2 regions of the Viridibacterium curvum genome follow, and region 1 is predicted to be linked to the other one. Evidence: predicted binding sites of a transcription regulator. Region 1 holds the regulator's gene; the other holds the start of a gene.
The links. Region 1 encodes FNR, which switches genes on or off when oxygen is low (the NO sensors DNR and NnrR bind a similar motif). Its sites were predicted from a motif close to TTGANCTAGNTCAA; they were not measured.
Positions count from the first base shown of each region.

Region 1 (3,935 bases):
GATTGCGTCGATTGCGGCATCTGCGTTCAGGTATGTCCCACAGGCATCGACATTCGCAATGGCCTGCAGTACGAATGCATTGGCTGCGCGGCTTGCATCGACGCCTGCGATCAGGTGATGGAGAAGATGGATTACCCGAAGGGGCTGATCCGCTACTCGACCGAGAACGCTGTGCGCAAACATTGGGTACGTGCCGACATCCTTCGTCATGTCATGCGACCGCGCGTGCTGATCTACTCGGCCATATTGTGGGCGATCATTGGCGCCTTCATCTGGGGGCTGGCGACACGTTCGCCGGTGCGCGTTGATGTCATCAAGGATCGCACGACGCTGGCCCGCGAAGTCGAGGGCGGCTTCATCGAGAACATCTATGTGTTGCAGCTCATGAACACGAGCGAGATCGCGCGCGAGTTCCGCATCAGTGTCAGTGGCCTGTCCGATATCCGGCTCGATGGCAACGCCAGCCAGCTTGTGCAGGCTGCCAGCAACCGCACGCTGACCGTGCATGTGCGGGCGCCGGTCGAGGCGGCCGAGCGCGGCTCGCATCCCATCTACTTCGACGTCAATCTCGACGACCCGGAAATCCGGCCGCTGCGCGAGAAGAGCGTCTTCATCATGCCCTGAGGGAGAGCCCATGAGCGCCACATCGCCCCTGCACCATAGCGCCGCGACGAAGCCCTGGTACCGCGAGCCCTGGCCCTGGTTTCTCATGAGCCTGCCGGTCACTGCCGTGCTGGCGGGCATCGTGACGACGGTCTACGCGGTTCGTACCAACGATGGCGTGGTAGCCGACGACTATTACAAGCAGGGGCTGGCTATCAACCAGACACTTGCGCGTGACGACATGGCGGCGCAGTTGGGCCTGCGAGCCAGTCTCGACGTGGTCGATGGCATGGCGCAGGTGAGCCTCAGCGGCAAGGATGGTGTGACGCTGCCCACCGAATTGCGCCTCACCTTGAGCCATCCAACGCGGCAGGGCGGTGACCAGCAGGTGGTACTGAAGCGCACGGGGGCTGCCTATCGGGGCGAGCTCGTGCTGCAGGGCAGCGGGCTGCGCACAGTGATTCTTGAGGACGCCATGCGCAGCTGGCGTCTCAGTGCCGGCGTGCAGTTGCCTGCCACAGGCACTGAGCTGTTGCCGCGTACGCCCGCTACGGCATCTGTCGTCACAGCGCCCTGACACAGGAGGGCCGAATGCGCCGCTTGATCCTGATTTTCTGGCCGTCATTTCTCGCCGCAGGCGTGGCAGAGGTGGTCTTCTTCACGCTCATCGATCCGCAAACGCTTTACCTCTTGGGCGAGCCGGTGCATGCATCGCGGATTGCGACCTATTCGACTGGTTTCTTTGCATTCTGGGTGCTTTGCGCGGCGTCAAGCTGGGCAACGCTTTTCTTTGCGCGCGGTCGCGACGACATCAATCAGCCGCACTGATCACGCGGCACTCATTCAGGCTTCGCGGTACACCAGTACCGGGATGGTGGTGTGGGTCAGCACCTTGTGTGTCTCGGATCCGATCAGCAGGCCAGCTAGCCCACGCCGGCCATGCGAAGCCATGAAAATCAGGTCGCAGCCGGCCTTGGAGGCCGTGTCGATGATCATTTGCCAGGGCGTGTCGCTGATGTCGGTGTGCGTCTCGGCGATCAGGCCAGCGGCGACAGCTTCGGCGCGTACCTTGCCGAGAATGGTTTCGGCCATTTCACGGGTGTCGCGCTGGAAATCGTCGCGGCTTTCCGGCGCAATGAGGGCGCCTTCACCAACGATGGGCAGCGGATAGTCCGGCTGCACATGCAGAAACGTGATGCGTGCCGCGAGTGATTGAGCAAAGGCAACGGCCTTGCTGGCTGCGTGGGCCGACAGGGGTGAGCCATCGACCGGTACGAGCAGGTGTTTGTACATGATGCTTACCTCCTGCATGAAACCATGAGGGAACCCATGGTTCATGCTAGACCCCGGCAAGGCATCCTGCCCGCATGGCGGCGGGCATGTTTGATGCAGGTAAAACCCGGGGCGGGGGTCAGCAGTTATTGTGGTCCAGCAGTTTGCGCAGACCGTCGCCATCCAGGATGCGGATGTGCTTCTGCTGCACGCCGATCAGCCCTTCGTCGTGGAAGCGCGAGAAGGCGCGGCTGACCGTTTCGAGCTTGAGACCGAGGTAGGAGCCGATTTCCTCGCGCGTCATGCGCAGGTGGAATTCGGACGAGGAGTAGCCGCGCAGCTTCATGCGCTGCGACAGGTTGATCAGGAAAGCGGCGATGCGTTCTTCGGCGCGCATCGAACCGAGCAGGATCATGAGGCTCTGGTCGCGCACGATCTCGCGGCTCATGAACTTGTGGAACTCGCGTTGCAGCGAGCGGATCTCGTGTGAAAGCACCTCAAGCTGGTCATAGGGCATGACGCAGACTTCACTGTCTTCCAGCGCGGTGGCGTTGCAGACGTGGGTGTCGTTGCTGATGCCATCCAGACCGAGGATCTCGCCCGCCATCTGGAAGCCGGTGACCTGTTCGAGACCTTCCTCGGTGAGGATGTCGGTCTTGAAAAAGCCGATCTTGATGGCGTAGAGCGCGTTGAAGGGATCGCCTGCGCGGTAGAGCGGTTGGCCACGCTTGATCTTGCGGCGTGCCACCAGGCTGTCGAGCTTGTGCAGGTCGTCGTCTTCGAGTCCGACGGCGAGGCAGAGCTCACGCAGGTTGCACTGGGAACATGCGGTACGCATGTTGTTCGCGGTGATGGGGATGATTTGCTGATCCATTTTGCTTTCCTGCGTTGCTGATCAGGAGCTTATTGGCAATAGCTATCAAGTCTCTTGATCGTCATCAAAGTTTCAGACTGGAAACTCTGCAAAGGTCCGATACAGATGATCGTAACAGAGGCCGCAGCATGCCGAAGAATATTAGTTTCAACCCCGACCTGATCCGGCGCTACGACCTGCCGGGTCCTCGTTATACCTCATTCCCGACTGCAGACAGGTTTGTCGATGTTTTCGACTCGACCGCGCTGGAGCAGCATCTGGCCCGTCGCGCCAGCGACGGCGTTCTGGGCGGCATCGAGCGAGGGCTGTCCCTGTATTTCCATATCCCGTTCTGCAATACCGTCTGCTACTACTGCGGCTGCAACAAGATCGTCACGAAAGACCGCTCGCTTGCGGACCGCTACATTTCGTATCTTGATCGCGAAATGTCGATGCAGACGGCCTTCCTGTCCGGTTCGCGCCAGGTTTCGCAAATGCATTGGGGCGGCGGCACGCCGACTTTTCTCGATGGTCGCGAGATCGTGCGTCTGATGCGTGCCATCCGCGAGCACTTCCAGCTCAAGCGGGATGGCGAGTACTCGATCGAGATTGATCCGCGCAAGGTCAGCAACGACAAGGTCGCCCTGCTGGCAGATGAAGGCTTCAACCGCATGAGCATCGGTGTACAGGACTTCGATCCGCTGGTGCAGATGGCAGTCAACCGGGTACAGAGCATCGCAGAGACGCGTAGTGTGGTTGATTCGGCGCGCACCAACGGTTTCCGCTCGGTGAGCATGGACCTGATCTACGGTTTGCCCTTGCAGGATGTGTCACGTTTCGCCAATACGCTCGATTCAGTGCTGGAGATGCAGCCGGATCGCCTGGCGCTGTACAGCTATGCCCATTTGCCCGCGCGGTTCATGCCGCAGCGGCGTATTGATGCCGGGCAGCTCCCGGCGCCGGAGGAAAAGCTGGCCTTGCTCGCGCTGGCCATCGAGAAGCTGGGCGAGGCGGGTTACGTCTATATCGGCATGGATCACTTTGCCCGCCCCGACGACGAACTGGCGGTCGCCCAGCGGCGTGGCAGCCTGCACCGCAACTTTCAGGGCTATTCCACGCATGCCGAGTGTGATCTGCTGGCGTTTGGTGTTTCTGCCATCAGCAGTGTCGGCGGCGCCTACAGCCAGAACGAGAAGGATCTTGCCCA
Region 1 is NZ_BAABLD010000001.1:98,306-102,240, forward strand. It holds gene ccoG (cytochrome c oxidase accessory protein CcoG) at 1-624, shown strand, start outside; gene ABEA02_RS00490 (FixH family protein) at 635-1,180, shown strand; gene ABEA02_RS00495 (hypothetical protein) at 1,195-1,431, shown strand; gene ABEA02_RS00500 (universal stress protein) at 1,447-1,896, opposite strand; gene fnr (fumarate/nitrate reduction transcriptional regulator Fnr) at 2,015-2,749, opposite strand; gene hemN (oxygen-independent coproporphyrinogen III oxidase) at 2,878-3,935, shown strand, end outside.

Region 2 (3,935 bases), on a different contig from region 1:
GCGCCTGCAGGATGTAGAGCTTGCCGTCGTTGCCGTCCTTGCCCCACTCGATGTCCATCGGACGCTCATAGTGCTTCTCGATGATGCGGGCGTAGCGGCCCAGTTCCAGCACTTCCTTGTCGGTCAGAGAAAAACGGTTGCGATCCGCCTCGGCAACGTCCTGCACAAGGGTCGACTTGCCCGCTTCGCGCTTGTCGGCAAAGACCATCTTGATCATCTTGGAGCCCAGGCTGCGACGGATCACAGCCGGGTTGCCCGCATCCAGCATGGGCTTGTGCACGTAAAACTCGTCCGGGTTCACTGCGCCCTGCACCACTGTTTCACCGAGTCCATAGGACGAGGTGATGAACACGACGTCCTTGAAGCCCGATTCGGTATCCAGCGTAAACATCACGCCGGCCGCGCCAAGGTCCGATCGCACCATGCGCTGCACGCCAGCTGACAGCGCGACCTCGGCATGACGGAAGCCCTTGTGCTCGCGATAGGAAATCGCGCGGTCGTTGTACAGCGAGGCAAACACTTCACGCATCGCGTGCAGGATGTTTTCGTAACCAGAGATATTGAGAAAGGTTTCCTGCTGACCCGCAAACGACGCGTCCGGTAGATCTTCTGCCGTTGCAGAGGAACGCACGGCAAAGCTGCCCTCACCCTCCGCCACCAGGCGTTCGTAGTGCGTCTTGATGTCGGCTTCGAGCTTCGCCGGCAGGGGCGTTTCCATGATCCACTGACGGATCTGCGCGCCTGTCCTTGCAAGTGCCTCTACGTCATCGATGTTCAGCGTTTCGAGCGCCGCATGAATACGCGCTGCAAGACCATCGGTGGCAAGAAACTCGCGGTACGCAAATGCCGTCGTCGCAAAACCACCCGGCACTCGCACACCCGCAGCGGCAAGCTGGCTGATCATCTCGCCGAGCGAGGCATTCTTGCCTCCCACCTCCTCAACATCCGTCATGCGCAGGGATTCGAACGGGATGACGTACGCACTCATCGGGGCACCTCTATGAGGAAGAGAGAATGTGATCTATTGACGCAAACACTTGCGTCAAGCAGCTTTGGGCAGCATTCTATCGACGCGATTTTGTGCGCCGCATCAGAGCTTACCCCAACCGTTGTGATGGGCATCACGCGGCACGAAGATAATGGGTATATACGAGGGCATCACGATGAGCAGCCAACCCCGCCGCACCGTTTTCTTCGTCTCCGACGGCACGGGCATTACTGCCGAAACGCTCGGACACAGCCTGCTGGCGCAGTTTCCGGACTGCGAGTTCCGTCAGGTGCGTGCGCCTTTCATCGATTCGCTGGACAAGGCGCTCGACTGCGCTCGCAACATCCGCGAAGCCGAAAAACGTGACGGCACCCGTCCGCTGGTTTTCAGCACGCTGGTGCAAACCGACACGATTGCTGCGCTGCACGAGTGCAACGCGCACTTCATCGACCTGTTCGGCACCTTCATCGCGCCCCTCGAACAAGAGCTCGGAGTGAAGTCCACACACGCGGTCGGACGCTTCCACGGCATTGCCGAAAGCGAGGACTACAAGCGTCGTATCGAAGCCATCAACTTCACGCTCGCACATGACGATGGCGTCAGCGACAAGAATCTTGAGCAGTCGAACGTCATTCTCGTCGGCGTATCGCGTTCAGGAAAAACGCCGACCAGCCTGTACCTCGCCATGCAGTATGGCGTGAAGGCTGCCAACTACCCGTTGATCCCCGAAGACTTCGAGCGCAACAAGTTGCCCGGAGAGATCCAGCGCCACCGCAACAAGCTCTTCGGTCTCACCATCACGCCGGAACGGCTGTCGCAGATCCGTCAGGAACGGCGCCCCAACAGCAAATACGCATCCATCGAAAATTGCCGCGCCGAACTGGAGTCGGCCAAGAAGATGATGCAGCGTGAAGGCATCCCCTTCATCGACTCCACTGCACGGTCCATCGAAGAAATTTCCGCCAAGATCCTGCAGGAAATCCGCTTCGGCAAGCCGGTGTACTAAGGCGCGCTCAATTTCATGCGGCGGATTGCGTTGGCTTCAAGACAATGCGCCCCCCGGGCCCGGTGCGGACGCCCACGCGAATCGGGGTCAGCGAACCAGTCCGGCAAATACGCTGATCCGGCACGAGCGTGCGATGACCCACATTCCCCGTCAGGCTTGAAGAACTGATCGCGTAGATGACCTTCTCGATCAAGCCCGGCATTATCTGAACCATCATGACATCGCGCATCAATCAGCTCTGATGCACCACCGCCCCAGCTGCATCGGAGCAATGCCGAGACCTTGCCTGATACGAAAGCCATCAGTCTGGGGGTAAGCTTCTTCGCGATGAAGGCGATGTTTGTGGGATGGCGGGTTTGATACCCATCAACAGCAAGAGGCGAGACTTGCGTGAGCATGTATTCAAATCAACAGCTTGCATGACACCAACCCTGCAACTTCCGTCTAAGCCACAGACTTTTTCGTACTCGCTGTGCGAGTACCACGGCAGGCCTTGTCATGGATGAGAAGCACTACCTCTCCGCGCTTTTCGAGCCTTCCAGCGTGGCAATCATCGGCGCCACCGAGCGGGAGGGAGCGCTCGGTCAGGTACTGATGCGCAACATGCTGGCCGGGCAGTTCCGCGGCAAGCTCATTGCTGTCAATCCAAAATACAAAACCGTGCAGGGCGTTCCCTGCGTGCGACGCATCGGGGATGTCGGCTTCAAGGTCGATCTGGCCATCATTGCCACTCCGGCCGCCACGACGCCCGCCATCATCGAGCAATGCGGCAAAGCCGGCGTACGCACAGCAACTGTCCTGTCCGCGGGCTTCGGTGAGAGTGGCGCGGACGGCGCGCGACTGGAGATGGAAGTCGTGCGTACGGCACGCCAGTACGGCATGCGCCTGCTCGGACCCAACAGCCTCGGCGTCGCACGACCGCAGATCGGCCTCAATGCCACCTTTGCGCAGGCACAAGCACTGCCCGGCTCGATTGGTTTCATCTCGCAATCGGGTGCCCTCTGTGCGGCCATTCTCGATTACGCACGTCCCAACCAGGTCGGATTCTCCAATGTGGTCTCGCTCGGCGCATCCAGCGATCTGGATTTCGGCGAGATCCTCGATTACATGGTGTGGGACTACCGCACTGAGAGCATCCTGCTCTACATCGAAGGCATACGTAACGCACGGCGCTTCCTCTCCGCCATCCGCGCCGCGGCACGAGCCAAGCCCATCATGATCCTCAAGGTCGGGCGTCATCCGCAGGCCCTGCGCGCCGCCCAACAACACACTCGCGCGGTGGTAGGTGACGATGCCGTGTTCGACGCTGCCCTGCGCCGTGCTGGCGTCATCCGAATCTATAACCTGAGCCAGCTCTACGCCGCCACGAAAGCGCTGTTCGCCCACTTCCGCCCGCGCGGTAACCGGCTCGCCATCATCACCAACGGGGGCGGCCCCGGTGTGATGGCAGCAGACCGCGCCGGTGACCTGGGCATTCCGCTGGCACAGCTGTCCACCCGTACGCTGACGCGGCTGGATCGCATCCTGCCGCCACACTGGTCGCTCGATAACCCCATCGATCTGGTCGGCGACTCGGACCCCGAGCGCTACGCGAATGCGCTGGCCGCGCTGCTTGATGACGATGGCGTGGACGGCGTGTTATGCCTGCTGACTCCGCAGGCCATGACTCGCCCCAATGAAGTCGCAGGTCGCGTCATTGAACTGCACAAGACGACCGAAAAGCCCATCCTCACTTGCTGGCTGGGCGAAGACCAGACTCGCCAGGCGCGCGAGATGTTTCGCGAGGCCGGCATCCCTTCACTGCGTACGCCCGAGGTAGCGGTCGAGCTCTTCTCGCACCTCTCGGCCTACTACCGCAACCAGACCCTGCTGACGCAGGCCCCCGCTCCACTCGTCGACGAACGTCTGCCGCTGACCCAGGCTGCGCGCTTCATCATCGAC
Region 2 is NZ_BAABLD010000005.1:267,357-271,291, reverse strand. It holds gene ppsA (phosphoenolpyruvate synthase) at 1-988, opposite strand, end outside; gene ppsR (posphoenolpyruvate synthetase regulatory kinase/phosphorylase PpsR) at 1,164-1,994, shown strand; gene ABEA02_RS05370 (bifunctional acetate--CoA ligase family protein/GNAT family N-acetyltransferase) at 2,493-3,935, shown strand, end outside.
Region 2: the regulator FNR is predicted to act here: its motif matches at 2,351-2,364, upstream of ABEA02_RS05370 (bifunctional acetate--CoA ligase family protein/GNAT family N-acetyltransferase).